2 regions of the Mesorhizobium sp. M0077 genome follow, and region 2 is predicted to be linked to the other one. Evidence: predicted binding sites of a transcription regulator. Region 2 holds the regulator's gene; the other holds the start of a gene.
The links. The regulator HrcA, encoded in region 2, represses chaperone genes, less so after heat shock. The targets are predictions, from matches to a motif close to GTTAGCACTCNCNNNNNGNGAGTGCTAAC.

Region 1: the regulator HrcA is predicted to act here: its motif matches at 13,001-13,029, upstream of NKJ57_RS20810 (co-chaperone GroES).

The regions. Positions count from the first base shown of each region.
Region 1 covers NZ_JAMYUL010000011.1:45,576-60,804, forward strand. Annotated here, with positions in the region: gene NKJ57_RS20750 (DUF5330 domain-containing protein) at 32-400, opposite strand; gene NKJ57_RS20755 (sensor histidine kinase) at 932-2,677, shown strand; gene NKJ57_RS20760 (peptidoglycan-binding domain-containing protein) at 2,652-3,440, shown strand; gene NKJ57_RS20765 (DUF1491 family protein) at 3,514-3,861, shown strand; gene NKJ57_RS20770 (DUF2336 domain-containing protein) at 3,848-4,858, opposite strand; gene NKJ57_RS20775 (DUF1254 domain-containing protein) at 5,255-5,803, opposite strand; gene NKJ57_RS20780 (DUF1214 domain-containing protein) at 5,796-6,380, opposite strand; gene NKJ57_RS20785 (transglycosylase domain-containing protein) at 6,454-8,613, opposite strand; gene NKJ57_RS20790 (glycine cleavage T C-terminal barrel domain-containing protein) at 8,741-9,046, shown strand; gene NKJ57_RS20795 (trimethylamine methyltransferase family protein) at 9,028-10,581, shown strand; gene NKJ57_RS20800 (hypothetical protein) at 10,594-10,758, opposite strand; gene groL (chaperonin GroEL) at 10,893-12,521, opposite strand; gene NKJ57_RS20810 (co-chaperone GroES) at 12,586-12,948, opposite strand; gene NKJ57_RS20815 (hypothetical protein) at 13,195-13,458, shown strand; gene NKJ57_RS20820 (DUF1488 family protein) at 13,455-13,721, shown strand; gene NKJ57_RS20825 (hypothetical protein) at 13,962-14,171, opposite strand; gene NKJ57_RS20830 (DUF3168 domain-containing protein) at 14,389-14,796, shown strand; gene NKJ57_RS20835 (ester cyclase) at 14,803-15,189, opposite strand.
Region 2 covers NZ_JAMYUL010000004.1:397,690-412,918, reverse strand. Annotated here, with positions in the region: gene NKJ57_RS11870 (ABC transporter ATP-binding protein) at 1-578, opposite strand, end outside; gene NKJ57_RS11865 (glucokinase) at 858-1,877, opposite strand; gene mepA (penicillin-insensitive murein endopeptidase) at 2,045-3,127, opposite strand; gene NKJ57_RS11855 (SDR family oxidoreductase) at 3,174-4,103, opposite strand; gene queG (tRNA epoxyqueuosine(34) reductase QueG) at 4,100-5,254, opposite strand; gene NKJ57_RS11845 (glutathione S-transferase family protein) at 5,235-5,927, opposite strand; gene NKJ57_RS11840 (undecaprenyl-diphosphate phosphatase) at 6,097-6,903, shown strand; gene NKJ57_RS11835 (YraN family protein) at 7,080-7,457, opposite strand; gene rsmI (16S rRNA (cytidine(1402)-2'-O)-methyltransferase) at 7,450-8,358, opposite strand; gene NKJ57_RS11825 (hypothetical protein) at 8,531-8,716, shown strand; gene NKJ57_RS11820 (hypothetical protein) at 8,724-8,912, shown strand; partial or broken gene NKJ57_RS11815 (low molecular weight protein tyrosine phosphatase family protein) at 9,026-9,348, opposite strand; gene NKJ57_RS11810 (hypothetical protein) at 9,352-9,720, opposite strand; gene hemW (radical SAM family heme chaperone HemW) at 9,792-10,949, opposite strand; gene rdgB (RdgB/HAM1 family non-canonical purine NTP pyrophosphatase) at 10,949-11,596, opposite strand; gene NKJ57_RS11795 (VOC family protein) at 11,596-12,006, opposite strand; gene rph (ribonuclease PH) at 12,197-12,913, opposite strand; gene hrcA (heat-inducible transcriptional repressor HrcA) at 13,069-14,154, shown strand; gene NKJ57_RS11780 (hypothetical protein) at 14,191-14,391, shown strand; gene NKJ57_RS11775 (PQQ-dependent sugar dehydrogenase) at 14,501-15,229, shown strand, end outside.

The DNA.
Region 1 (15,229 bases), on a different contig from region 2:
GGTGTCGCTGTAGATACAGCTGAAACGGTGTTTAGTTCTTCGCCACCAGCTTGGCAGGTATGTTGACTGTCGCCGGCAGCACGATGTCCTTGGCGACGCTGCCGGTGGCCAGCGATGTATCGGGCGAGGTCTCGGCGCTCTTGTCGTCCAGCATGGCGGCGGCGATCTTGGCGGTTTCCTTGGCCCGGGCGCTGATCGTATGCATCGCCGACTTGCCGGTTTCGCAGACGTCCGGCTTACGCTCGCAAATGCCGGCGATGTCGCCGACCGCTTCGCGCGCCGCAAAAAGCGCCTGGAACGGCCCGACGCTCTCGCGGCCATCCTCGTCGGGGCCGACGGTCAGCGGCAGCGCTAGCAACACCAGCGAAAACCAGAACGCCATTCTTATCAAAAAGCCCATCGATCTGCCCTCTCGTCCAATGACCGGATCATGCGTCCATGCGCAATGACCTCTTTATATCAGCCACAATGGCACATGAGGCGCAAAGGACGGCTTTCCAGCTCAGTGAAAATTTTCCTCAAATTTTAGGCAAATTCGAAGCGAGGCGTTTTGCAGTGCATTAGCCTCAAATGCCGGCAATTTTCTTAACCTTGCAGTAACCATCTAAGCGATTGTTGCGCATGGATATCTTCAGAAGAGCAGGCATGCCGGCTCAGGGTTTCGCAGCCACGGGCACGCCCTTTGCACATAACGCTCCGTTTACTATGGCCACAAATGGCGGTGCATTCCGGTGCCGGCGCTCCAATTTTTGCCGCAGCGCGCTCGTTGTTCCGGTCAGCCTTATTCATTCCTTAAACGCTGGATGCGAGTTTCAAACAAGCAAAAGCGACCTGCAAAGCAGGGCAGTCACGACCGGGTGCGAGTGCGTTGAGTTTGACAACTGCCAGATATATTGAACTGCCTGGCGCGCTGGCGGCCGGTTGCGAACGCATGGTCCATCCGGCCATCATCGGCCAGGGCGATCGCCTGCGCCAGCGCCGGTTCATCGGCATCATGCTTGCCGCTCCGTTCTTCGCCGCCGGTGCGGCGGTGACACTGGTCACCTCGGGCATGGGCGCCGCCGTCACCGTCGCAGCCATTTTCGCCGCCTTCGGTCTTTGCTGGTTCGCCGCCTTGCTGGTGGCGGCGTCAGGCAAGATGACGCTGGCAGCCCAGGTTGCCCTTGCCGCCGGCGGTCTTGCGCTTGCCGGCGCCGTCGCGGCAGCAGGCGGCCTGGCGTCGCCGGTTGCGCTGCTGGCCCTGGCATTGCCATTCGAGGCCTGGTGGATCGGCGGTTCAAAGCGCGCGGCACTTTGGGGCGGCCTCTCGGCCTTGGCCGCAATGCTGCTGCAGCCCTTTGTCGCCTCTGTCGTCCCGCTCGGCGGGGCGCAAGTCGCGGCGTGGCACTGGCTGCTGCCGCTCGCCTGGGGCCTGACGCTGGTTCCCCGGCTCGCAGCCCTAGGCGATGCCGCACGCGCGCAGCCCGCGCTGCTTCCAAACGACCGCCTTGAAGACATGATCGACGCCGTTGTCCTGCATGTCGCCCGGCATGGCGAGGTCCTGGATGCCTCGGCCAAGGCGCGCACCATCCTGAAGCTGCCGCCGGAACTGCTTTTCGGCGCCGGGCTGTTCGACCGCATCCACCTGTCCGATCGCGTCGCTTATCTCAGCGCGCTTGCCGACATGCGCGATGGCGCCCTGGCGCGCCGGCTCGATCTTCGGGTAAGGCTGCCGCAGGACGGCAGCGCCTCGACGGCCGACAATTACCGGCCATTTCAGCTCGAACTGATGCGTGCCGAAGAGCAGCAGGAGACCTTCACTCTGCTGCTGCGCGAGAACGACGAGACTGCCGAATTGCGCGACGAGCTTGCTGCCGCCAATGAGGCCGCAGCGTCGGCCGAGGTGGCAAAGGGCCGCTTCCTGGCGGTCGTCAGCCATGAGCTTCGGACGCCGCTCAACGCCATCATCGGTTTTTCCGACATGCTGCTGCATGAGATGTTCGGCGGCTTCAAGGACCCGCGCCAGAAGGAGTATGTCGGCCTGGTGAAGGAGTCGGGCCAGCATCTGCTTGCCGTCGTCACCTCCATCCTTGATGTCTCGAGGATCGAGGCCGGCGCCTACGCGACCGAGCCCGAACCGTTCCGATTCATCGAAGCGGTCGAGATGTGCCAGTCGATGATGCAGCTGCAGGCGAATGCCAAGAACATCGATCTCCAGGCGCAGATTGCGCCGGACGCCGGCGAGATCAATGCCGACCGCCGTGCCGTGCAGCAGATCCTGATCAACCTCGTCTCCAATGCGGTCAAGTTCACGCCCGATGGCGGCGATGTCGTCGTCGGCGCCAAGCGGATCGGCTCGCGGCTGCATTTCTGGGTCAGGGACACCGGCATCGGCATCGCCGAGGAAGATTTTGTCAATCTCGGCAAGCCGTTCATGCAGATCCAGAACGACTATACGCGCCGCTTCGAGGGCACCGGGCTCGGCCTGTCGCTGGTCAAGGGCCTGGTGGCGCTGCACGACGGCACGATGTCGATCGAAAGCATGCCGGGCGAGGGGACGACGGTCACGATCAGCCTGCCGGTGAACGGGCCGAAGAGGAGCGCGACCGACAGGAACGGGGTGCTGCCGATGCCCGCGACCAGGACGAAAGGCGACGCGAAAGGGGACAGGAATGGCTCGCTCCGCAAAACAGCCTAAGGCGGTCAAGCGCCGCAGCGGCGCGTTCGAGGCCGGCGCGATTGCGCTCGGCGGCGCGATCTCGCGCAATCCGGTCCTGGTCGGCGGCTCGACCGCCTTCCTGGTGACGCTGTTCTACGTTTCCGCCAACGCGCTGTGGTACCAGCCGTTTCCGCATGCCGGCGCCTTCTTCGCCACCCGCAGCATCGAGGGTTTTCCGCACCCCGGCGCGGACGAACCCGAAACCACCATCAACATCCTGCGGCCCGGCCCGGCTCCGGTCAAAAGCGATCCGACCGTCGAGCAGGTCCAGGGCATCCTGAAGGATCTCGATTTCTACACGGGAACGGTCGACGGCATTTCCGGGCCGAATACCCAAAAGGCGATCCAGGCATACCAGCAGAAAGTTGGCCTGCCGGCCTCCGGTGAGATCGACGCCGTCCTGCTCGACCAGCTCGGCGCCAAGCAGACAACAGCTGGCATCCCGCATCCTGTGCCGAGGCCCGTGGATATGGCCGCCGCTCGAGTTGCCGCGCCCGAGGCCGCGCCTGCGCCCATCCCGGTTTCCGCGCCGGTATCCGCCCAGGCGCCCGATGCCCGCATTGTCAAGATCCAGGCCGGCCTGAAGGCATTCGGCAATGACGACATGCAGCTCGACGGCGTCGTCGGCGCCCGCACCAAGGCGGCGATCAAGGAATTCCAGTCGCTATTCGGCCTGCCGGAAACGGGCGAGCCCGACGAGGTCGTCTACGTCAAGATGCGCGAGATCGGCCTGACCAATTGAGTGGTCAAGACGACCGCTCGCGGATAGACGAAAATCCGGCTAAGACGCCGCGCATGTCCTCCGGAGCCTCGTCATGCGCGTAACCACCGAGTTTTGGGTGTCGGCCCTGCTGCGCCGTGTTTTCGGCGCCGGCGGCTTTGCGGCCGTCGTCAAGCGCGGCGCAACCGAGGCCGGCGCTGTCTTCGTGCTCTCCCGCGGCAGGCTGGGCGAGGTCTCCCTGTTCGGCCCGGCGCCGCAGACGAGCTACGATTCGGACAAACCGGATGATCGCTTTTTCACGCTGCTCGGCGCCGGCGACGATGCCGCAGCGCTTGACGCCAGGCTTGAGCGGGAGAAAAAATTCGATCCCGACATCTGGGTGGTCGAGATCGAGGCCGCAACGGTTTCCGTCGAGGAGCTTCTCTCCGTCAAGACGCCTTGAGGCTGGCCCCTAGGTTGGCTTTGTCGACGTCCGGCGCTTGGTCGCCATTCGCGGCGACAGGGGTGTTGCCGCGCACCGCTCGCGACAATGTTTCGGCCTTCCAGCCGCGCACCTTGTCGAGCGCCGCCTCGTGGTGCAGCAGCCGGTAGCGGTCGAGGAAGATGCGGATCGCCTGCGGGTGCGGAAACTCCCGGGGGTAAACCGCGACCACGATCAGGAATGCCCTGTCCTCGCTGAGGTCGAGCGCCCGCAGCGCGGCGAGCAACGAGACATAGCTCGAATGCTCGGTCAGCGACCGCGCCGTGGAGAAGTCGATGTCGAGCGCGTCGGCAAGCGCGGTCTGAAAGAAGGCGGCGTTGCCGGTCAGCGCCGTCTCGCGCAGCTTGCTGTAAGTTGCTGAGCCGACGAAGGGATTGACCGATGTCGCCTCGCCCTCGGCGAGCATCATCGAGCGCAGGCGGCGCCTGGCGGTTTCGGCGGCGCTGCCGGGCAGTTTTGGTGCGCTGGGAGCGGCGGCAGCGGCTTCGGCACCGTTGCCCGCCACGTCGGCGATCGGCTCGGGCTGCCGCACGCGCACCAGGGTCGGCTTTTCCAGCGCCTTGATCAACTGCGCGATGGCCGGGTTCAAATCCTTGCGGCGGGCAATAGCGCGCGCATGCGGCAGGCCGTGGCGGCCGATCAACGCGATCAGGTCGATGTCGCCCAGCGCCCGCGAACGGACGAGCAAAGGCGCGCAGACATCGACCGGCTCCTCGCAAAGCCGCCGCACCAGGGCGGCCGGCGCATATTCGCATTCGGACAGGGCGGCGGCGACATAGCGGCGCGATTCGTCCGGCACGCTGTCGAACAGCGGCAGCGTCAGATCCTCGAGCTGGGCGATCTCGCGGCGCGACGGGCGGGTCAGCGAGCAGAACGCCGACACGGCGGCGCGAAACAGCCTTTCGGCTTTTCCCGATTCCGTCCGTATGGCGATTTGCCTGAAATCCGAAGCTGACACGGAAGATACGCCCGACACTCGACACAACCCGGACCATGCTCAACCGCAACTGTGTCGGTTTCGCGCAAGGCCTGGAACAAACATCAAATTAGCCGCGATCCGTTAGCGCTCCGTTAACCCTCTGCCGGCCTTAATCACATTTGGAGGCGTTGCGTTGTGCTCCGGGGCAACCGAGAGGAATACGCGAACCATGGGCATGGTACTGTCTTTCGTGCCGCGATCGGCACCAGTCAATCGAGCAGTTCAGGACACCGGTACGCCGGCGGCGGTGATCATTTTTCCCGGCGTCCGCTACGAGCATCCGCCATTGGCGGGCCAGGCGCGACCGGCGGACCAGCCGGGCACACCACGGACGCCTGTTCCGCACCACTGAATTTGCTGGTCGTCGGGGTGAGGTCAGTAGTCCTGCAGTTCGCAGGAGCTCTGGTCCAGGAACTGCGACACAACCGGCTTCCAGCTGTCGTCAGGCACGAAGGCGCGGATGACGAAGATGCCTTCCTCGATCGGCGCCTCGACGAAGATCGCCCCTTGCAGGTCTTCGGGAAGCTCCCTGCGCACGTCGATCATCTGTGCCGGCGTCAGCACCACGGTGTCCAGCTTGCTGCCGGTCGCCGTGCGGTCGTTGAATGAATAGAAATTGTGGCCGTTGCGGTCATAGACCGACACCGACCAGAACGGCACGCTGCCCGGCGCCTTGATCCGCACCACGCCTTCGGCAAGGTCGAAGCGGCAGGCGGCGGCGTAAAACAGCGGATCCACCGACTTCACCACCGGCGCGCCGCCCGCCTCGGCATCCAGCCTAGTCATCTTGTAGAGGTCGGACGCCATCGCCAGCCGTGACCAGGCATCGCGCTCGGTAAATTCCGGCACCAGCAAAAGCACCACGATGTGGACGATGCCGGCGCCGAGCAGGCCGAGCAGGATGGCGTGCAGCAACCTACGCATTGCAGCCAGCCTTGACGATCCGGGGCAGCGACACGTCGGAAAGGCCGGTGCTTGAGGCAATCGGCGTGTCGTAGAAGGTGAGCACGAAATACATCCGGCCAAAACCTTCGGTCAGAAGCCAGTTGCCGGGGGCCGGACGGTTGCCGACGGCGATGATCACCGAATTGTCGGGCTGACGCAGCACCTGGTAGGATTGCAGCGCCGCCAGCCTCGGCTTGCCGGTGTCGACCACGCCGAGCGATTGATCCGCGGCATAGAGCGTCCAGAACCGGGCGGTGGGGAAACTGCCCTCGATCCTGTAGTCGCATTGCCGCTGAAGCTCATCGCCGGCCGCATCGCGCTCGGCGATGAAGGACAAGCCCTCGGCCTTGCCGAGCGCCAGCACGCCTTCACGCGCCACGCGCGCCTTGGAATAGGGGTCGGCATCTTGCGTGCCGATCTCGGGAAAGGCGGTCCATTCGCCGATGCTGATCGCGCCGACGCCGCTCTGCGCCTGCAGCGCATACCAGACGCTGCCGCCGCCGAGGCCGATGGCTATGGCAAGCGAAAGCAGCGTGAAAAAGGCGGTCTTGAGCATGAAGAACCGGGACGAGTGAATTATCGTTCGGGGATATAGCGGGGCAGGCCGCAGAGCAAGCAGCGCTGTGGAATCAAAGCGCCGACAGGGTCTCCGGTGTCTGCGGCGAGCCGAGCACGGGCGCGGCCTGGAACACCTTGGTCAGCTCGCGCAGCGTCTGTGTCGTGCGGCTGGACAGCACCGCCGGGCGCTCGGCCGCGGCATCCGCTGCTGCCTGATCGGCATTTTTCTTCTCCGCTTCCTCGGCCTTGGCCGCGATCTCTTCGTCGACGAAGGGTTTGTCTAGGCCGGGGATCGGCTTCAGGTCGATATTCTGGTGCGCGTAGACCATCAGCCGCTGCCACACCATCGCCGGCAGCGTGCCGCCGGTCATGTTGCGGGTCGGGGTGAAGTCGTCATTGCCGAGCCAGACGGCAGCCGTGTAATTGCCGGTGAAGCCGACGAACCAGGCGTCGCGGTAGGATTGCGTCGTCCCCGTCTTGCCAGCGACGACGATGTTGGGCAGCTGCGCGCGCCGCGCGGTGCCGATCGCCGGCACCGCAGCCAGCATGGTGTTCATGTATTTCAAAGCCTGTTCCGACAGAACCCGATGCGGCGCCGGCGCATCCTTGGCAAAGTCGTAGACGACATCGCCGGTGCGGGTGACGAGCTGGGTGATGCCGTGCCGCGAGCCGGCGAAGCCGTTCTGCGCGAACACGCTGTAGCCCGTCGCCTGGTCCATGACCGTCATGCCCGATGTGCCGAGCACCATGGTCTTGTGCGACTCCAGCGGCGATTCCACACCGAATGATTCGGCCATCGCCTTGATCGGGCCGATGCCGAGATAGTCCTTGGCCAGCCGTACCGGCACGGTGTTGATCGATTTGGCGATCGCCGTGATCAGCGTCACATTGCCGGCCGAGCCGCCATTGTAATTGTGCGGTGACCAGCCGCCCCAGCTGATCGGCCCGCCTGAGACGACGGAGTCCGGGGTGAACCCGTGCTCCATGGCGGTGGCGTAGACGTAAGGTTTGAACGAGGAGCCGGTCTGGCGCAGCGCCTTGGTGGCGCGGTTGAACTGGCTTGCGCCATAGTCGCGGCCGCCGACAATGGCGCGCACCGCGCCATTGGTCTCGATCACCACAACGGCGCCCTCGGTGACGTTGTATTCCTTGCCGAACTGGCGGAGATGGAATTCGACGGATTCCTCCGCCGCTTTCTGGATGTTGGCGTCGAAAGTGGTGTGGGCGACCAGCGAATGCTGGCCGGGCTTGGCGATCTTCTTGACCTCATCGAAGGCCCAGTCGAGGTAATAGTCCGGGCTCTTCTGCTCGCCGCGGTCGACGATCTCGGCTGGATGCAGCCTTGCCTGCAGCACCTGGCCTTCGGTCATGAAACCGGAATCGACGAGGTTCGACAGCACCACATTGGCGCGAGCACGGGCGGCGGGCAGGTTGATGTGCGGGGCGTATTTGGTCGGCGCCTTGAACAGGCCGGCCAGCATCGCCGCCTCGGCGAGGTTCAGATCCTTGACGCTCTTGCCGAAATAGAAATCCGCCGCCGCCTCGATGCCGAACGTGCCGCCGCCCATATAGGCGCGGTCGAGATAGAGCTGCAGGATCTCCTTCTTCGACAGATTGGCCTCCAGCCACAGCGACAGGAAGGCTTCCTTGATCTTGCGCTGGAAGGTACGCTCATTCGACAGGAACAGGTTCTTGGCCAGCTGCTGGGTGATGCTGGAGCCGCCCTGGACGACGGAATTAGCCCGCACATTCTCGAAGATGGCGCGCGACAGGCCGAGCACGTCGATGCCGTAGTGCTCGAAGAAGCGCCGGTCCTCGGTCGCCAGCACCGCTTTGATGACATGGTCCGGCATCTCGTCGACAGGCACGGAATCGCGCTGGATGATGCCGCGCTGGCCAATCTCATTGCCGTAGCGGTCGAGGAAGGTGACGGCGAAATCGCCCTGACTGCGCCAGTCGCCGGTGGTGATCTGGAAGGCCGGCATCGCGAGTGCGAGCAGCACGACGACGCCGCCGGCGCCCATCGTAAAACCTTCGCTCAGCACCTCGATGATGCCGCGTCGCCAGCCGGTGACTCGGAAGCGCCGCGAAAAAATGGTTGCCGATTCCCAGAACTGGCCGGCCTTGAAGCCGATTTCGTAGAGCGAGGAATCGATCCACGCGTCCACCGCCAGCAGTGCGGCGGCGATCGGACCTCTTCGTCTTGGACGTCGTTCTAAAGGACTGGCCATTCCCGAAACTCACCCAACCCACCTGAGAACCGCAAGCGGGCAATTTCAGGGCGGGCATACCCGGCGAAGACTATTCTTCCATTTCAGCCCGGCTCACAAGGGCAGCCAGGCCACACCGCACGGTTTGTTGAGCGCCGCCCGGATCGTGACGCTGGAGGTCGACGCCGTCGATGCCGACGCCAGTGGCTTCGAGCCAGTCTGGCACAAGGGCCGGCGCGTCGGCTTCGTCGCCTCAGCCGGCTATGGCTACACAATAGGCAAAAGCGTCGCGCTGACGTTGCTGGGCGACGAATTCGCCGGGGAGGGGACCGCGCTTTGGGTGCACATTGTCGGCGTCGAGCGGCCGGCGCGAATTATTCCGGGCTCGCCATACGACCCCGAGGGCAGGCGATGCGGCAATGAGGAGTTTTGGCCATGGTCGATGACATTATAAGGGAGACCAGGCGCGAGCGCCGGCGCGGGCACACCGGTGAGGCCGGCAGCGGGTCAAGCCGCCACCCGAACTATCGCTCGCTCAAGAACCCGTTCCTGCCGCAGCCGGTGTTTTCGGACGACCGGGTTGCGGCCATCCACGACACGGCGTTGCGCGTGCTGGAAGAGCTCGGCATCAAGGTGCTGCTGCCGGAGGCGCGCACCATCTTCGCCCGCTCCGGCGCGATGGTCGACGAGGACAGCCAGATGGTGCGCATCGGCCGCGATATCGTCACCGCCGCACTGGCCTCGGCGCCAAAATCCATCCGGGCGCTGGCCGGCAATCGCAGCCGCGACCTCACGCTCGAACTCGGCTCGATGACGTTCCTCGCCGGGGCCGGGGCGCCCAACGTCACCGATCTCGAACGCGGACGGCGTCCGGGCACGCTCGCCGCTTTCGAAGAACTGACCAAGCTTGTTCAGAATTTCGACGTGCTGCATATGCTCGGCCCCTGGATCGAGGCGCAGGATGTCGACAACCATTTGCGCCACTATGCCGTCAACCGTGCGCAACTGACCCTGTCGGACAAGTTCCCCTTCGTCTTCGCGCGCGGCATGCCGCAGGTCGAGGATGGGTTCGAGATGATCAGGCTGGCGCGCGGGCTCTCGCAGGACGAGTTCCTGGCCGGCGTCCATTGCTACACCGTGATCAACACCAATTCGCCGCGCCAGCTCGATATCCCGATGGCGCAGGGCATCATCGACTTTGCCAAGGCCGGCCAGGTCTCTGTCATCACGCCCTTCTGCCTGGCCGGCGCCATGGCGCCGATCACCGTCGCCGGCGCATTGACGCTGCAGCATGCCGAGGCGCTGGCTGGTCTCGCGCTGGCGCAGATGGTGCGGCCGGGCGCACCGGTGGTTTACGGATCCTTCTCCTCCAATGTGGACATGAAGTCCGGCGCACCGGCCTTCGGCACGCCCGAGCACGTCAAGGCGACGCTGGGCGCCGGTCAGTTGGCCCGCTTCACCGGCCTGCCTTGGCGGTCCGGCGGCGGCAGTGCGGCCAACATTTCCGATGTGCAGGCGGCGCACGAGACGCAGTTCGCGCTCTGGGGCTCGGTGCTTGCCGGCGCCACCGTCTGCATCCATGCCGCGGGCTGGCTGGAGGGTGGCCTCAGCGTCTCCTACGAGAAGCTGATCACCGATATCGAGGCATTGCAGACGGTTGCCGAACTCTGTGCTACGACCCCCGGCGACAAGGATTCGATCGGCTTCGAGGCGATCGCCGAAGTCCAGCCGGGCGGGCATTTCTTCTCCGCCGGCCACACCATGACGCGCTACCGCACCGCCTTCTACGAGCCGCTGGTCGCCGACTGGTCGAATTTCGGCAGCTGGACGCAGTCCGGTTCGAAGTCGGCCACCGAGCGCGCCACCGGCATCTGGAAGCGGACGCTGGCCGACTTCCAGCCGCCGGCGTCGGCCGTTGCCACATCCGATGTGCTCGACGAGTTCATTGCCCGCCGCACCGAAGAGGGCGGAGCGTTGCCGATGTCGTGAGGTTGGCAGCCGTCACATCGGCCGCTTGTCGCCGGTCTTCGACGGCTCGCGGCGAATCGGCCCGGCATCGGCCTGCCTGTGCTTGTCGGCGGCAATCCGGCGGATGCGATCGAAGCGGCTCTCCTCCGCCGGCTTGGTCGCGGATACAGCGTTTGGCTTCGGGGCAAATGTGATCATCTGTCGATCTCCCTGTCGTTGCTGACTGGTCTTGACTGACTGACGGAAATTCCTGGCTCGCCGGGGAAATGTCCCCGGCAGCCTGTTCTGATTTATGCCCGCCCAGATTCCAGCGGGCAATTTTCGGGCGATGGTCAGTAGCCGCCCATGCCGCCACCGCCGCCCGCAGGCGCCGCATCCTTGGCCGGAACGTCGGTGATCATCGCTTCGGCGGTGATCAGAAGGGCGGCGATCGAGCCGGCGTCCTGCAACGCGGTGCGCACCACTTTCGCCGGGTCGACGATGCCGGCCTTGATCATGTCGACATAGACCTCGTTCTGGGCATCAAAGCCCTGATTCTGGTCCTTGCTGTCGGACAGCCTGCCGACGACGATCGAGCCTTCGACGCCGGAATTCTCGGCGATCTGGCGGATCGGCGCTTCCAGCGCCCTGAGCACGATCGAAATGCCGGCGGTCACATCGTCATTGGCGCCGGTCAGGCCGGCCAGAGCCGATCTTGCGCGCAGAAGCGCCACGCCACCGCCGGGCACGATGCCTTCTTCCACCGCCGCGCGCGTCGCATTCAGCGCGTCGTCGATGCGGTCCTTCTTTTCCTTCACTTCAGACTCGGTGACGCCGCCGACGCGGATCACGGCGACGCCGCCGGCGAGCTTGGCCAGCCGCTCCTGCAGCTTCTCCTTGTCATAGTCGGACGTGGTTTCCTCGATCTGGCCCTTGATCTGCGCGATGCGCGCCTGGATGGTCGCCTTGGTGCCGGCGCCGTCGATGATCGTGGTGGTGTCCTTCTCGATCAGTACGCGCTTGGCGCGGCCAAGCATCTCGATGGTGACGTTTTCGAGCTTGATGCCGAGATCCTCGGAAATCATCTGGCCCGATGTCAGCACGGCGATGTCTTCCAGCATCGCCTTGCGGCGATCGCCGAAGCCCGGCGCCTTGACGGCCGCGACCTTGAGGCCGCCGCGCAGCTTGTTGACGACCAGCGTCGCCAGTGCTTCGCCTTCGACGTCTTCCGAGATGATCAGCAGCGGCCTGCCGCTCTGCACCACCGCCTCGAGGATCGGCAGCATCGCCTGCAGATTGCCGAGCTTCTTCTCGTGGATGAGCACGTAAGGCTCTTCCAGCTCGACGCGCATCTTGTCGGCATTGGTGACGAAATAGGGGCTGAGATAGCCGCGGTCGAACTGCATGCCTTCGACGACGTCGAGTTCGGTGTCGGCGGTCTTGGCCTCCTCGACGGTGATGACGCCGTCATTGCCGACCTTGTCCATCGCCTTGGCGATCATGGCGCCGACGCTGGCATCGCCATTGGCGGCGATGGTGCCGACCTGCGCGATCTCGGCCGACGACTTGACCTTCTTGGCCTTCGCCTTGATGTCCTTGACCACGGCGGCGACAGCCTGGTCGATGCCACGCTTGAGGTCCATCGGGTTCATGCCGGCGGCAACCAGCTTGGCGCCTTCGCGCAGGATCGATGCGGCCAGCACCGTGGCGGTGGTGGTGCCGTCACCGGCGAGGTCGTTGGTCTTCGAAGCCACTTCGCGCACCATCTGCGCGCCCATGTTCTCGAACTTGTCGGCAAGCTCGATTTCCTTGGCCACCGTCACACCGTCCTTGGTGATGCGCGGCGCGCCATAGGCCTTGTCGATGATGACGTTGCGGCCCTTGGGGCCGAGCGTGACCTTCACCGCATTGGTGAGTATCTCGACGCCGCGCAGCATGCGGTCGCGCGCGTCGGTGGCGAATTTGATTTCCTTGGCAGACATTTTTTTCAATCCCGTTGGTGTGGTGAAGCAAGCGGCTCGCCGGAGCCTGGCAAAGCCAGGCCGGTCAGGCGGCCTTCTTGGCTTTGACGCTTTTCTCGGTGACGACCGTCCCGCTCTTGCCGATAGCGGCCGTCTCGCTCTTGTCGATGACGCCCATAATGTCGGCTTCCTTCATGATCAGCAGGTCCTCGCCGTCGATCTTGACCTCGGTGCCCGACCATTTGCCGAACAGGATGAAGTCGCCGGCCTTGACTTCGAGCGGAACAAGCGCGCCGTTTTCGTCGCGTGCGCCCGGCCCAACGGCGATGACTTCGCCTTCCTGCGGCTTTTCCTTGGCATTGTCGGGAATGATGATGCCACCCTTGGATTTGACATCGCCTTCGGCGCGCCGGATGACGACGCGGTCGTGGAGTGGCCGAAACTTCATGAGAACTTCTTTCTGGGGCCGGCATAGGCGACCGCGCCGTTCTTATAGGCGTGTTGGCACTCGATAGATAGGAGTGCCAAAAATTATTCGTGGCCAAAATTAAATATTAAAACGTATTATGATGTCTGCCGGGTTCGAAACGTCGCGAGGCGCCTAGATATTTCGAAAAATTGAATTTCGAGGCCAAAGCGACTATTTATATTGTAAGTTCGATTTCACAATTTCAGGCACGAGGAGATTTATGCGATGGCCGAAGGCAATCAGAGCATCATGGAAAAAGCTGAAGCCCGCTTCATGGACAAGCAGAAGAAGACGGCCGAGCGCAACAAGGCAACCTCCGACTACATGTCCGAAGCGAGGGCCAGGGAGATCAAGACGGCAAGGCTCAGGGAATTGCGCCTGGCCAAGGAAGAGGCCGACCGCGTCGCGGAAGCCTTGAACCCGACACCGAAGAAGAAGCGGGCTACCGTCAAGAAAGCCGCCGCCGCGCCGAAGGGGGGCACGTCATGAGCCTGACATTCCCCAATCCAAGCCGCTTCTATGACGGGGCCGGCAAGCGCATCCGCTTTGTCGGCCATGACGGCATGTTCCAGATTTCCTTCTCTGTCGCCGCCGATGCCCTCTCGAAGGCGCCATCAGGGACGGCGACCGCGGAAGCCACCTATCTGGCGGCCTTCGACACCGCGTCCAGCTCCATCCATGACATTGCCAGCAAGGCCTACGCCCGCACCCGCAAGAGCATTTATGTGCTCACAGCCGCGGATTTCGGCTAGCGCGCGTTCGTCTTGCATCAGAGCGGCTGAGATCAGCGTGCGTCAGGACTTGCGGTCGGCTTTTGCCCGCCGCTTGACGTCCCGGCTGTTCAGGCGGTCGGCCATCGCTTCCGCATCCCGCAAATTCATGGCCACATTACCTGTTGCTTAAGCTCGACAGGCTGGCCGGTGAAGATGTCGAAGATAGTCCAGCTCTCGGGCTCGTCCATGCGCAACGCGTAGCGGTTTGCCATATCGGCATCAGGCCCTTGACATGAAAAATGCCGCCGCCAGGATCAGGATTGTCCAGGCCACCACCGACAGCTTCAAGGCCAGGCCGCCATGCATTGAAAGTATCTCGCGCATGCGCAGGGCCACGGTCCTCTTCGACAGGGCGGGTGCTGCCGCAATCGCGACCGGGGGCTTGACGCCAAGCTTTCCAAAAGCCGGCAGCAGCGGTGGCGTTCGCATGAAATGACCTCGAATTGCCGGAGAAAACAGTGCTCCTCATAACACCCTTCTTGAAACTCCCCGCATGCCAAATAGAACCCGGTCCGTGAAAGGGCCATGCCGCCCGATTCGCCGCCTTCCATCAGGCGGATCGTCATCTGGCGAAATCCGTGCAACGCGGTTAGGTTGCGCGCGAAACTGACGTTGTTCAAAGCGTGACAGGCGAACGGAGACGACGATGACGGCGCCCGGCGATTTGCTGCAAGCCTTGTTCATGAGATTGAAGAGCGATGCCTCGCTGACGGCGCTGCTCGGCGGCGCCGGGTTGCGCGAGCAGGCGGCCGACAGTGCCGCCTTCCCTTATGTGACCTATGGCAGGACCAGCGCATTCGATCTGGACACCGGCGCCGACAATGATGACGACCAGCTCATCACGCTGCATGTCTGGTCGAAGGCGCAAGGCGAGGCCGAGACGCGTCTGATTATGGACAGCATCCGGGCGCGCCTTGACGGCGCCGCTTTCGCCACCGGCTCGCGCGACCAGACCCGCCTGTCGCTGGAGTTCGCCGAGGCCCGCTACGACGAGGACCTGGCGCTCTACCACGGGGTGCTGCGGATACGCGCTCTCACCGAACAAAGTGATTGAAGCAACCTAGATCTGCGCCTGGATCTCGGCCTTGTCGATGACTGACCACACCTCGCGGATGCGACCCTCTCCGAATTCGTAGAAAACATTCTCAGCGAACGACACGCGCTTGCCTTTCACCGGCAGGCCGAACAGCACGCCCTTGGGATGACAGTCGAAATGCAGGCGCGCCGCCACGCGCGGCGGCTGGCAGACCAGCAGTTCGATGTTGAAGCGGAGGTCGGGAATCGCCTCGAAATCGCCTTCGAGCATACGGCGATAACCCGACAGGCCCAGCATTTCGCCATTGTGCTGCACCTCGTCGCCGACAAAGTCTCCAAGTTTCGCCCAGTCCTGGGCATTCAGGCAAGCGATATAGCCCCGGTAAAGGTCGGCAAGGTGTTTATCCGTCATGGCGCACTCCGATGATTTGACGTTTTCCCGCGCTATTTAG
Region 2 (15,229 bases):
ATGTAGACGACGGCCCAGATCAGCGGCGGCCCGATCAGCAGCGAGCTGAGCGACAACACCGGATCCTGGTAGATCATGACGCCAACGAGGGCGATCAGCGAGACCGCGTCGCGGCTGATGGAGGTCAGCGTCAGCGACAGCAGATCGCGAACGCCGCCGACATTCTCGTTGACCTGTGCCGCCAGCCGACCGGAACGCGTATCGTTGAAGAAGTCGACGCCGAGCTTCATCAGATGGTCGAAGCTGCGCTTCTGGTAGCGGGCGACCAGATTGTTGCCGATCTTGGCCAACGCGACCGCCTGGCCGTAACCGGCGAAGCCGCGCAGCACGGAGGCGGCCATGAACCCGGCGCAGATCCAGACGATCATGTCGCCGCGTCGTTCGTAGAAGATCTCGTTGATCATCGGGGCCATGATCCACGCCGTGAAGGCGGTGGTGGCGGAAACAATCAGCAGGCAGCCGACGGCAACGACATAGGTCCAGCGATATTCACTGCCGTTTTCGGCCAGGATGCGGCGCAGCACCGCAGTGACCTCAGCTGGCTGGACTTTCAGTTTGAGTGGACTTTGAGCGGTCAAATCGCGGGCGCTTCGTGGTTTGCTAGAGCATGATGCCGAAAAGTGTGAAGCGGTTTTCGGACGACATCATGCTCTATCTCTTTGATTTAGAGCCGGATTCAGATTTCAGGTCGATTCGATCTGAAATCATCCGGCCCTAGGGATGCCAGGCTGGAATTCGGCCCCTCTTAGCGCCCCGGCTACGGCTTGCCTATGGCGAAACTTCGTCGCGGCCCGAGGTTGGGGTCACGAAAGCGGCAGCCATTTCCAAGAAAATACCCGTTTTCGGGACGAAATGGATCATGCCCGCCAGCGCCGCCCCGCGGTCTGGACGCCGAACAGCGAAGGGTTGCGGGCATAGGCGGCAAGGCCCAGAAGTGCCGCCAGCGGGTGGATGATGACATAGACCGGCATCGAGGCCATCAGCGCGCTGTGCGGCGCTTTGTCCTCGAAGGCGGCACGGAAACTGCCTTCCTTCAGTGCCGGAACGATCTTTTGCGCGATGCCGCCGGTCAAAAACACGCCGCCGCGGCTCATGAACACCAGCGCGAGGTCGCCGGCGGTGCGGCCGAGGCAGGTGACGAACAGCGCCAGCGCTTCCTCGGCAACCGGGTCGGTCTTGGCCAGCGCCGCCCCGGTGATTTCGGCCGGCGTGGTGAACGGCGCCGGCTTGCCGTCGGCCTTGGCGACCGCCCGGTAGACATTGACCAGACCGCGCCCGCACAGGATCTGCTCGCCCGAAATGCGGCCGTCCAGCTTTTCGATATGCGGGAACACCTCGAAATCGCGCGGCGTCCGCGGACCGATATCCATATGGCCGCCTTCGCCAGGCACCGGTATCCAGTGGTGGAGGGCATGAACCAACCCGGCGACGCCGAGGCCGGTGCCGGGGCCGAGCACGACGCGTCCGGCATTCTCCTCCGGCGTGCCGCCGCCGATCTTTTCCATATGCTCTTCGCCGAGCGCCACGACGGCCAGCGCCTGCGCCTCGAAATCGTTGAGCACGACGATGTCGCCCAGGCCCAGATTGGCAAACATCTGCTTCGGCTTCACCACCCAGGGACAGTTGGTAAGCGGGATCTCGTCGCCATCGACTGGTCCGGCGATCGCCAGCACTGCCGAATTCGGCCGGATGGACGACCGGTCGAGCACCGCCGCCTGGATCGCCTCGTCTATGGTGGCGAAATTGGCGGTTTGCACGATATGCGGCTCACCGGCTTCCGAATTTGCGTCGAGCACGATCGAAAAGCGCGCATTGGTGCCGCCGATGTCGCCGATCAGCACTGGAAACCGCAACGCGGTGTCGTCGTCGCCTGACATGCTCTTGCTCGTCCCCTTTGCGGCGCCGTTGCGACCGTTTCAATCGCCCGGTTTTTCAATCGCCCGGTGTTCAATCGCCCGGTGTTCAATCGCCCGGTGTTCAATCGCCCGGTGTTCAATCGATTGACTAGCGCATGGCCCCGGAAAGGGAAAGCGTCAGTTCGCCATCACTGTCCGACGTTTGCCGGCGGCCGTCGCCTTGGCAGGGGAATGCCGATCTCCGGCGTGGCGGTGAAGGCGTTGGCTGCGTTTGGCAAGCCGCCCGCATTGCCCGCAATAGGCGGAGGCGCGTCGGGTTCCGGCGCCCTGGCGGCGATCGGCACGCCGCCGCCGCGATAGGTGACGGCTTCCGCCGAGTCCGCGTCGGGCTGGTCGAGCACGAACTGGCATTGTTTCGGCAGGTTCGCCATCGTCATCAGGTCGCGCGCCTTGGGCGCGTCCGGGTTCTTGTTGGGGCGCCACGGCTCCTCGGTAAACCACCAGGCCAGCGGCTTGCCGCAGCCGTCATCGTCGGGCGTCGCTTCCTGTCCCTTGCAGTTGGGCGAACCCGGCTGGCAGCCGATGCGGATGTGGAAATGATAGTCATGGCCCCAGAACGGCCGGATTTTTCTCAGCCAGGTACGGTCGCCGGTGACGGTGTCGCACAGCTTCTTCTTGATGCCTGGATTGACCAGGATGCGCTCGACTTCCGGATAGCTCGCGGCGCGCTTCAACAGCTTGGTATGTATCGGCTTCCACAGCCTGTCCTTCACCAGATGCGTCTTGTCGTCGACCATCAGCGTGGCGCTGATGTTTTCGCGCTCCTGGGTCGTAAGCTTGCGGTCGGGCATCGGCGTCAGCCAGATGTCGGCGTCGAGGCCGATCTGGTGCGAGGCGTGCCCGGTCAGCATCGGGCCGCCGCGCGGCTGCGAAATGTCGCCGATCAGAAGCCCCGGCCAGCCGTCGGCGGCGGCATCGCGCGACAGCTTCTCGATCAGCGCAATCATCGTTGGATGACCCCAGCGCCGGTTGCGCGAGGGACGCATCACCTCCCAGTTCTGGCCGTCCATCGGAATGGCGACGCCGCCGGTGAAGCAGCCCTTTGAATAGAAGCCGAAGGATTGCGCCGCAGCCACCGCCGGCAGCTTCTTGGCGCCGAACAGGTCTTTTGCCCGTGGCTCGGCCGTGATTGCGCCCGCTACCAGCCCGGCCAGCGCCACGATCGCCAGCGCCGCCGTCAGGAACGGCCGTCTGCCGGTCAAGGATCGCATCGAAATCGTCATGAACCCCACTGCAAAAGTCCGCAACACAATCGAATCATATCACCCTCGGGCTCGCGTTTCGATTATCTACCTTCATCGGGCTGCGCGGCTCGCCGTCGCGCCAGCTGCCGTCGGCCCACATCCGATCGAACGCCTGGCGGTAGTCCGGATAGCGGAACCGGTAGCCCGCTGCCTTGATCGCGGCGTTGGCGACGCGCTTGTTCTCGCCATAGAAGGACCGCGCCATGGGCGAAAGTTGGGCGGTCTCGAAAGGAATCTCCGGCGGCGGCTCGACGCCCATCAGCGAAGCGGCATAGGTGACGACATCCTGCGGCGGCGCCGGCTCGTCATCGGTGATGTTGAAAATGCCGCCTCTATTGCCACCGATGAGGTGCCAGAGCGCGCCGGCGATGTCGTCGCAATGGATGCGGTTGAACACCTGGTCGGGCTTGACCAGCCGCCTGGCCGTGCCGTTTTCCAGATTGACCAGCGCGTTGCGACCCGGCCCGTAAATGCCGGAAAGCCGCAGGATGGCCACCGGCTTGCCGGTCTCGAGTCCAAGCTGCAGCCAGCCCCGCTCGGCCGCCACTCGCATCGACGAGCGTTTCGACACCGGCCGGCATTCGGCCGTTTCATCGACCCAGGCACCGTCATAATTGCCATAGACGCCGACGGTCGAGAGATAGCCGATCCAGCGAAGCGCCGGCATCGCCTCGATCGCCTTGCGCGCGGCGAGAAGCACAGGGTCGCCGGCCTCCTCCGGTGCCACCGAGACGACGAGATGGGTGGTCTTTTCCAGCGCATCGCCGATTTCAGGGGTCAGGGCGCCGTCGAACAGCAGCGGCGCGATGCCGACCTGCCGCAGCGCGTCGAATTTTTCCGATGAGCGCGTGGTGCCGAAGATCGTAATCGCCTCCGCATTGGCCCGTGCAAAGGCTTTGCCCGAATAGCCGGCGCCGAAGATAAAAACCTGTTTTTCGCTCATGCATGCGCCTCGATTGGCAATGCGGACAGCCATTCGTCCTGCACTGTAGTGTCGGTTTCGGTTTTCAAGTAGACCGCCGCCTGCCCGTTGAATTCGGCGGCCGTCACCAGCCGCGCCAGCGCCCAGATCGCCGCGCCGCGCACCAGCGGCGAGGCATCGCCAAGCAGATCGCGCACCGGGCCGGCCAGCGAAACATCGCCGGAATTGCCGGCGGCGGTCAGCACATTGCGGACAAAGCGGTCGCGGCCGATGCGCTTGATCGGCGAGCCGGAGAAAAAGGTCCGGAACGCCGTGTCGTCCAGCTGCAACAGTTCCGCCAGCGGCGGTTCGCGCAGTTCATCGCGCGCGGCGAGCTTGGCCTCCGAGGCGGCGCGGGCGAACTTGTTCCACGGGCAGGCGGCGAGACAATCGTCGCAGCCATAGATGCGGTTGCCGATCTTTTCGCGGAATTCTTGCGGGATCGGCCCCTTGTTCTCGATGGTCAGGTAGGAGATGCAGCGCCTGGCATCGAGCCGATAGGGCGCCGGAAAGGCATCGGTCGGGCAGGCGTCGAGACAGGCGCGGCAGGAACCGCAATGGTCTACCTCGGTCGAATCTGGCGTGAGCTCCGCCGTGGTGAAGATGGTGCCGAGAAACAGCCAGGAGCCGTGCTCGCGGCTGACCAGATTGGTGTGCTTGCCTTGCCAGCCGAGCCCGGCGGCCTCAGCCAGCGGCTTTTCCATCACGGGCGCCGTATCGACGAAAACCTTCACGTCGCCGCCGGCCCGCGCGACGATCTTGCCGGCGATCTCCTTCAGCCGGCCCTTCATCACCTCGTGATAGTCGCGGTTTTGCGCATAGACCGAGATCGCGCCGAGATCGCGCCTTGCCTGCAGCGCACGCGGATCGTGGTCGGGGCCGTAACTCATTGCCAGCACGATGATCGAGCGCACCTCGGGCCACAGCGTCGAAGGCTCGCTGCGGCGTTGAAGCGTCTCCGCAATCCACGCCATCGAACCGTGAAAACCATCGGCGACGAATTCTGCCAATCTGGCAGGCGCCAGCGGGATCGCGTCAGGCGTGGTGACGGCAACCGCATCGAAGCCGGCGCGCCGCGCCTCGGCGTCGATCAGCGCGCGCAGGGTTTGGCTTCTAGAAGTCGAGGTCCGCATAATGCGAAACCGGCGACAGGCCGCGAACCCGGTCGGAGAGCAGCGGCCGGAACGACGGCCGCGATTTCACCCGCGTGTACCATTCGCGCGCCGCGGCATGCTCGCGCCAATCGATCTCGCCGAGATAATCCAGCACCGACAGCGTCGCCGCTGCCGCCAGGTCGGCATAGGTGACCTTGCTGCCGGCCAGCCAATGACGGGTGCCGGCCAGCCAGTTGGTGTACTTCATGTGCTGGCGAATGTTGGCGCGCGCCGCGCGGATCGCCGCCGAATCGGGGGAACCGCCGCCCGCCGTTTCCGGCATCACCGGCTTCAGCACGCGCTCGCGCACCAGATGCCGGGTCACTTCGCTCTCGGCCTTGTTGAGATACCAGTCGGTCAGGCGGCGGATTTCGGCGCGCTGCATCGGGTCTTCCGCAAACAGGCGCTTGTCGCGCTTCAGGACACCACGTGTTTCGTCGAGATATTCAGCGATCACCATGGCGCCGACGATCGGCACGTCGCCTTCGGCCAGCAGGATAGGCAAGGTGCCGGCGGGGTTCAGCGCCAAAAACTCCTTGCGCCGCGTCCACGGTTTTTCCTCGATCAGCGCCAGCTCCTCGCCATATTCGCCGAAGGCGAGGCGCACGAAGCGGCAGGTGGCGAACATCGGGTGATGGAAAAGCGTCAGCATGATTCCGCGATATTAAGGCGCACTGGCGAATCGCCGTCCGCACCGGTAAGTCTTGGCGGCCCGTCATGCGGCCGTCACGGTGCTGCGACCTATAGGGGGACTTCCGCGCCGTGACAAGCAAGCCCTTTTGCCAGCCGTTTCCTTCCGTCCCTTGAATGCCGAGGTTGCCATGGATAGCCACACCATCGTCGAAGCCCTGCTGCTCGGCCTGCTGGAGGGGCTGACCGAGTTCATCCCGGTCTCCTCGACCGGCCATATCCTGCTCGCCGGCCATTTCCTCGGCTTCCATTCCACCGGCAAGGCGTTCGAGATCCTGATCCAGCTCGGCGCCATCCTGGCGATCCTCAGCGTCTATTTCCGCCGTCTGTGGCAGATGCTGCTCGACCTGCCGCATGATCGGCTGACGCGGCATTTCGTCATCGGCATCCTGATTGCCTTCCTGCCGGCCGCCATCATCGGCGCGCTGGCGCATGATTTCATCAAGACGGTGCTGTTCGAATCGCCAAGGCTGATCTGCATCATGCTGATCATCGGCGGCGTCGTGCTCTTGGTCGTCGACCGCATGAAGCTGCAGCCGGTCTACCGTGACGTCGAGCGCTTCCCGACAAGGCTTTACCTGCAGATCGGCCTGTTCCAGTGCCTGTCGCTGATCCCCGGCACGTCGCGCTCCGGCTCGACCATCGTCGGCGCGCTGCTGCTGGGCGTCGACAAGCGCGCGGCGGCGGAATTCTCCTTCTTCCTCGCCATCCCGACCATGGTCGGCGCCTTCGCCTTCGATCTGTTCAAGAACCGCAACGTGCTGAGCAGCGCCGACCTGCCGATCATCGCTATCGGCTTCATCGCCGCCTTCCTTACCGCGCTGATCGTCGTCCGCTTCCTGCTCGATTACGTCTCGCGCAACGGCTATTCGCTGTTCGGCTGGTGGCGCCTGGTGGTGGGAGCGGTTGGGTTGGTGGCGCTTTTCATTTGGGGGTGAGCTTTACCCTCCCCCTTGTGGGGGTCCGAAGGACGGGCGAGACAGGCGGCTCGCCCCGGTCAGTCGATCCGCAAAGCGGATCGGGGTGGGGGCGCCACACCCCCGCCCCGTTTCGCCATCGACGAGTCGCGTTGCTTGCTCACCGACCCTCCCCACAAGGGGGAGGGTAAAGGCCGCTAACTCCTCCCATAAAACGCGTTCTCGACATGCACCGGCCAGCGCCAGGGCAGCACCGCGATCATGTCGAAGCGCATTGACAATCTGCCGTAGTCCGGCTGCCGCGACAGCCAGATGTCGGCGGCGCCTTCGATGCGGCGCTCCGATTGGTGGCCGATCGCCTCCATCGCTTCCATCAGCGTGCGCCGCGCCTTGACTTCGACGAACAGCACCAGGTCGCCGCGCCTGGCGATCAGGTCGATCTCGCCGAAGCGGGTGCGATGCCGGCGGGCGAGGATGCGATAACCTTTCAGCATCAGCGCCGCTGCCGCCAGCCACTCGCCGCGATGGCCGCGCCGATAGGCTTTTTGGCGGCTGGCGGCCGGGCGCTCAGCCACCTTCGCCTTCTCCAACCGCATCCCTGAGTTCCAGCAGCCGCCGGTAAAGCGCCTGCTTCTGCCCGCCAGTCATCTTCGCCGCCTCCGCCGCCGCCTTGGACGCCGGCATTTCGGCGGCCAGCGACAGCAGCAGCCTGTCGATGTCGGCGGGTTGGTCGGGCTTGATCTCGGCGGGCCCGACGCAGATGACGATCTCGCCCTTCGGCGTGTCAGCCGCCGCATAGTGGTCGGCCAGCGCCTGCAGCGTTCCCGTCCGCATCTCTTCAAAAGTCTTGGTCAGCTCGCGGCCGATGGCGGCCTTGCGCGCGCCGCCCAACGCCTCGACCATGGCGACCAGCGTTTCGGCCAGCCGACGCGGCGACTCGAAGAAGATCAGCGTTGCCGGCACCGCCCTGAACGTTTCGAGCTTTGTCAGCCGCTGCCCAGATTTCACCGGCAGAAACCCGGCAAACAGGAAGGCGTCGGACGGCAGGCCCGACGCCGTCAGCGCCGCCAGCGGCGCCGATGGGCCGGGGATCGGCACCACGCGCAGGCCGCGCTCCAGCGCTTCGCCGACCAGCCGGTAGCCTGGGTCGGAGATCAGCGGCGTGCCGGCATCCGAAATTAGCGCCACGCTCTGCCCGGCCTCGAGTGCCGCGATCAGCTTCGGTCCGGCCTCGCCGGCATTGTGTTCATGATAGGCCGTGGTGCGGCGGCGGATGCCGTAGCGGTCGAGCAGCACGCGCGAGACGCGGGTGTCCTCGCAGGCGACGACGTCGGCGGCCGCCAGCGTTTCCAGCGCGCGCAGCGTGATGTCGGAGAGATTGCCGATCGGCGTCGCCACCAGATACAGCGCCGGCGCCAGCGGCCGGACTGCGATCTCGGTCTGCCCGATCACATAGCTGCGTTTCTCGCCGGTCACCGGGTCTCTCCATTTCGCCCTGTTTGGCATGGCGCGCGCCGGGTTGCAAAACTCCCGAACGTCGGGCCAAACCTGACGCCGATGTAACCCGGCGGCCATGTCTTTGCCACAGTGGGGAACGAAAGCGTGGCTGGCGGATTGAATACCTGAGTCTCTTGAGGAGGAGGACAGGATGGACAGCCTGGAATTGCAGGACGTTTTCGAGCCCTATTATGCCGAGCGCAAGCGCTTCACTGCGCGAAAGGGCAAGCGTGCGCTCGCCGAAAGCGACACCGGCCTGGCCAGTCGGACGGCCACCGCCTTGCCGACGAATGTCAGGCTTTCGGACAACAAACCGGACAGCACGACGGAGCACTGACCGTACGATGCCCAATCGTTTCGATATCTTCATCACCCGTCTTGAAACGAAGAGCGCCCGCGAAGGCGCGCCGCCGCATCCGATGAACGACCAGAACAGCGTCCGCCGGGACAAGAGCGACGCCAAGCCGGCCCGGACCGGAGAGGCGCATGCCGAGAAACACCGCGGCAAGCGCCGCTTCAAGCACGACGCTTGACCTTCGCGATTGGCGAGGACCACCCTCACTTCGTCATCACGGGCGAGCAAGGAGCGAAGCGACGCGGCGCAGACTCGAGGATGACGAACGCGTGGTTGCGAAGCCCCCATAGTTCAATCGAGATATCGCGAAGCCCGTGCCTTCAGAAGGTCGATCAACTCCGGATCCATGGATCCGTAGTCATCCGGGATGTCGAGGCAGATGACGCGGGCCTTCTTCAGGCTCTCCTTGAATTCTTCTGCAGCTTGGTGCGGTGCGCTTTTTCCATCACGAAGACGATGTCGGCCCAGGCGACCAGTTCATGCGTCAGCGGCGTGTCTGCATCGTGATTGGTGCCGGCCGACTCGACCTCGATATCCCTACGTTTGGAGAACACCTGCTCGGCGGTCGGGCTGCGCAAGCGGTTCTGGCTGCAGACGAACAGGACGTTCTTCACCGACTACTCATCCCAGATCTTACGCAGATTTTTGCTGAGAGGGATGTACTGATCAAATGTGAGTCCATTCAGATCAAACTCGAGCAACTCATCCTTGGCGATTCCGCGAAGCTTATTTCCAATATATGTTATGAAACTGAGGACAACGCTGAATTCGCTCAAGTGGGTCAATTTTAGTTTCGATGTGACCGTTGCGTTCCTGATGAAAATCGCCTGAGCCTCAAAGAGGTCGTCTTGCTCTGGAGATCTCAAGATTTCGGTCAATCCAAACTCGAACACATCATCCGTGTTCAATGTCATCAAGGTCTCGTGGATCAGGAACGTCATCGCAGGAGTCACCTCGGATGCGGCGCTGGCACGCCAGCGGTTCAACAAGTCGACTTTCTAACATCCTTGCTCAAGCCGATAAATCGTCCAACAGCCCGGCCATTTGCCCTGTGGGCTCACCGCGCCAAATCCGCCACCACGGCATCGAGCACGATCATGCCGGCTGGCGTGGCGCGTAGCCTGGCATTGCCGATCGGCGCCACCAGCCCCTCATCCTGCAGCACGGCCAGCCGGGCGCTCGACAGGCCGCGCCCGGAAAACGCCTCGTAGCGGGAAAGGTCGATGCCTTCGGCCAGCCTCAGCCCCATCAGCAGGAACTCGTCGGCCTCCTCCGAGCGTGTCAAGACCTCGCCGCCGGTGACGCCATGGCCTTTGGCCTCGACAAGACCGGCCCAGGTCTCCGGCATCCGCTCGGCGATCGTCACGATGCGCTGGCCGTTTTCGATGAAGCGGCCATGCGCGCCCGGTCCGACGCCGACATATTCGCCATACCGCCAATAGGTCAGATTGTGCCGGCTCTCGGCGCCCGGCCTGGCGTGGTTGGAAATCTCATAGGCCGGCAGGCCATGCGCTGCGGTGACCTCCTGAGTCAGCGCATAGAGATCGGCGGCCCGGTCATTGTCGGGAATGGTAAACTTGTGCGCCGCATGCAGCGCATGGAACGGCGTGCCTTCCTCGATGGTCAGCTGGTAGAGCGACAGATGGTCGGCGGCATGGCCGATCGCCTGTTCGAGCTCCGCCTGCCAGTCGTCCAGCGTCTGGCCGGGGCGGGCGTAGATCAGGTCGAAGGAGAGGCGCGGAAAGATTTCGCGTGCCAGCCCGATGGCATGCAGCGCCTCGTCGACATTGTGCAGTCGGCCGAGAAAGCGCAGATCCTTGTCGTTCAACGCCTGCACGCCGAGCGAGACGCGGTTGACGCCGGCGGCGCGGTAGCCGCGAAAGCGCTCGGCCTCGACCGAGGATGGATTGGCCTCCAGCGTCACCTCGATGCCGTCGGGCACCGTCCAGTTCTTCGCCACGGCGTCCAGCACCGCCGCCACCGTCTGCGGCTGCATCAGCGACGGTGTGCCGCCGCCGAGAAAGATACTAGTTACCTCGCGCGCCCCGGTCCGCTCGCGCATCGTCTTCAGCTCGGTCTCGAAGGCGCGGGCAAAGCGCTCCTGGTCGACCGGCTGGTGACGGACATGGCTGTTGAAGTCGCAATACGGGCATTTGGCCGCGCAGAACGGCCAATGGATGTAGACGCCGAAGCCCGGGCTGCGGTCCAGCGACATTAAGCTGAGCCTAACCTGGCGCGGGCGAATTTCTGGAAGGCGCGGGCGCGGTGCGACAGCGCCGTCGGCTGACCGGGCTTCCAGCCGTGTTTTTCCTCAGCGCTCATCTCGCCGAACGTCTTGTCGAAACCGTCGGGCAAAAACACCGGGTCGTAGCCGAAGCCGAGTTCGCCGCGCGGCGGCCACACCAGCGTTCCCTCAGCTTCGCCGCGATAATATTCAGCCTCGCCATTGGGGAAGGCCAGGCAGATGACGGCGACGAACCGCCCCTTGCGCTGCGCTGGCTCGGCGGCGCCGACCTCCTGCAAGGCCACTTCGGTGCGCTGCATGGCCATGCCGAAGTCGCGGCTGCCATCGGGAGCTTCGGCCCAATTGGCGGTGTAGACGCCGGGAGCGCCGTCGAGCGCGTCGACGCACAGGCCCGAATCGTCCGACAGCGCCGGCAGGCCGGTCGCCTTAGCCGCGGCGAAGGCCTTGATGTAGGCGTTTTCCTCGAAGGTGGTGCCGGTCTCCTCCGGTTCCGGCAGGCCGTAGTCCTTTGCCGACTTCGCCTCGAAGCCGAACGGACCCATCAAGTCGGCGAATTCGCGCAGCTTGCCTTCATTGTGGCTGGCAACGACGATCTTCTTTCCATCGAGAGAATGCATCAAAGGCCCCAGATCCTTGGCTCGGCGAATTCGATCGAATTGCCCGAGGGGTCGCGTATGTAGATCGAGCGCCCGCCCTGCGGCCATTCGAATTCGCTTTCGATGGCGATGTTTTTCGCCTCAAGTTGCGCCTTCCACTGTGCGAGTTCATCCGCACTTGCGGCAAAGCAGAGATGGCCCTCGCCGACCGTGCCATGTGGCGGCACTTTCAGCCGCGCATCGGGCGCCGGCGGGATTTTGGTGGCTTCGGCGTTGAAGACCAGCAGCACGCCCGGGCCGCAGCGGAAGAAGAGATGGCGGCCGTCGACCTTGCCGAGGAGAGGGAGGCCGAGGACGTTGGAGTAGAAGGCTTCGGCAGCGGCGAGATCCGTGACGTAAAGCGCTGACTCAAGAATAGCGGAGGGTTGCATCAGGCACCCCCCTCTGGCCTGCCGGGCATCTCCCCCGCAAGGGGGGAGATTGGCAGTTCCGCTGGCGGCGTCTCAACGTTGATGGTTGGCGAAAACGGTAGCGACCTCTGATCTCCCCCCTTGCGGGGGAGATGGCCGGCAGGCCAGAGGGGGGTGTGAAGGATCGCCGACGTCATCACGTTAAATTCAATCAGGCCACAGCCATCTGCTGCAAGCTCACCAGCCGCTGAATGCCCTTCTTGGCCAACCCCATCAGCTCCGCGAACTGACCTTCCGAGAACGGCTCGCCCTCGGCGGTGCCCTGGATCTCGACGATGCCGCCCTTGCCGGTCATGACGAAATTGGCGTCGGTGCCGGCAGACGAATCCTCGATATAGTCGAGGTCGATGACCGGCTTGGCGTCGTGGATGCCGCAGGAAATTGCCGCGACATGGTCCTTCAGCACCTTGGCAACACTGGCCATCTGCCGCGCTTCCATCCAGCGCAGGCAATCGTAGAGCGCCACCCAGCCGCCGGTGATCGAGGCCGTGCGGGTGCCGCCATCGGCCTGGATGACGTCGCAGTCGACGGTGATCTGCTGTTCGCCCAGTGCCTGCAGGTCGACAACGGCGCGCAAGGAGCGGCCGATCAGCCGCTGGATTTCGAGCGTGCGGCCGCCTTGCTTGCCGGCCGAGGCTTCACGGCGCATGCGCTCGCCGGTCGAACGCGGCAGCATGCCGTATTCGGCCGTCACCCAGCCCTTGCCGGAATTGCGCATCCAGCCCGGCACCTTTTCCTCCAGGCTCGCCGTGCACAACACATGCGTGTCGCCGAATTTCACCAGGCACGAGCCTTCCGCGTGTTTGGAGACGCCGCGCTCGAAGGAGATGGCGCGCATTTCGTCGGCTTGGCGTTTAGAAGGGCGCATCGAGGCCTCTTTCTGTTCTTTTACGGTTGCGTCGGCGGCTTGTAGACGCATGCAGCCCATGGCGCAAAGGAAAAGGCCGGGCGATCTGGCACAGACGCCGGGTTGCGCGGGGGCGATGGAAGTCTATATCCTTGAGCCGGAGGTTTTTGGCTCGAATGACCAAGGCAGTCACCGAACCCAGTCTGCTGGCGCCCGCGCTGCAATCGCTCGACATGCGTTCGCGCGACATTTTTAGGCGCATCGTCGAATCCTATTTGAAGGACGGTGAGCCTGTGGGATCGCGTAGCCTGTCGCGCATCCTGCCGTCGTCGCTGTCGCCGGCCACCATCCGCAATGTGATGAGCGACCTCGAACATCTCGGCCTGATCTATGCCCCGCATATCTCGGCCGGGCGCCTGCCGACCCAGACCGGCCTGCGCTTCTTCGTCGATGCCTTCATGGAGCTTGGCGATCTCTCCGACGAGGAACGCCGGGTCATCGAGGCGCAGGTGCGCGCCTCCGGCTCGGGCGCGACGCTGGAACACATGCTGACCGAGGCCAGCCAGATGCTGTCGGGCATGTCGCGCGGCGCCGGCCTGGTGCTCGCCACCAAGAACGAGGTGGCGCTGAAGCACATCGAGTTCATCCAGCTCGAGCCGACCAAGGCGCTGGCGGTGATGGTGTCGCAGAATGGCGATGTCGAGAACCGCGTCGTCGACCTGCCGGCCGGCATCACCGTCTCGCAGCTGCACGAGGCCTCCAACTTCCTCAACGCCCATATCAGGGGCCGCACGCTCGCCGAGGCGCGCATCGAGATCGCCCGCATCAAGGACGAGACCAGGGCAGCGCTGGACACGTTGTCGCAGGACCTGGTCGAGAAAGGCCTGGCGGTGTGGGCCGGCGCCGACAGCGGCCTGCCGGCGCGCCTTATCGTGCGCGGCCGCGCCAATTTACTCGAAAACGTCACCGCCCAGGCCGATATCGAATTGCTGCGCCACCTGTTCGAGGATCTGGAGACGCAGGACGGGCTGATCCAGCTGCTCGACCTCGCCGAGGACGGCCCCGGCGTGCGGATCTTCATCGGCTCGGAAAACAAGCTGTTTTCGCTGTCCGGCTCGTCGCTGGTCGTGGCGCCCTACCGCGACAAGGACGCCCGCGTCGTCGGCGCGCTCGGTGTCATCGGCCCGACCAGGCTGAATTATGCCCGCATCGTGCCGATGGTCGACTACACGGCCCAATTGATTACCCGGATGTTAAGATAATTCCGAAGCCGGGATCACCGTAAAGGAGGGCGCAGAATGGCGCTTGAATCGTTCAAGGCCCAGATCAGCATGCTGCTCGAAGAAATGGTCAACCAGCCGGAGGACGAGCACGAAATCCAGGAGCAGCTGCGCGAAAAACTGCGCGAAATGCGCGCCATGGGCTTGCCGCTGCCGGAAGATCTCGTCGCATTGGAAAAGCGTCTCGACGACGATCTCGACGTCGAAGAGGAAAGTTGAGCGGTTCTCTCGTCGAATCTGCGCGCGCGCACGCTTCTCTTTTGCGGCGGCCGCACAATATCTCCCTTGTGCATGACGCGCCGACCGGCGCGAGTTCGAGGAGAACAGCATGATCCGGATTGCCGGCTTGGCAGGGCTTGCCCTGCTTCTGGCCACCAGCGCCTTCGCCCAGGAGGCCGATCAACCGCTGCTGACCGGCAAAGACGCTTTCGGCGACTGGACGGCCGACAAGCCAGGTGTGCGCCGGCTGATCAAGCCGGATGATCTGCAAAAGCCCAACATCACCGGATCCGCCTCCAACAGCGCCGGCCTTGGCGATCGACCCGAGGGCGCGAAGCCCGTCCTGCTGCCTGGGTTTTCGGCCGAACTGGTTGCTTCCGGCATTTCCAATCCGCGGGTCGTGCGCGTGGCGCCGAACGGCGACCTGTTCGTCGCCGACAGTGACGCCAACCAGATCCGCGTCTATCGGCTGGCCAAGGGTAGCGCGAAGCCGGCCGAAGAGGGCATTTTTGCCGACAATCTCAACCAGCCCTATGGCATCGCCTTCTACCCGCCTGGCGACAAGCCGCAATGGGTCTATGTCGCGAACAACGACAGCGTGGTCCGCTACGCCTATCGCGACGGCGACCTTAAAGCCTCCGGCGAACCGGAGACGATTGTCTCCGACATCCCTACCGGCGGCCACTGGACCCGCGATATCGCCTTCTCGCCGGACGGGAAGACGCTGTATCTCTCGGTCGGCTCCGGATCGAACGTCGCGGAGGGCATGCAGAAGGCACCGAAGGGCGGCCTTGACGCCTGGGCAAAATCACAGCCACTCGGCGCCACCTGGGGTTCC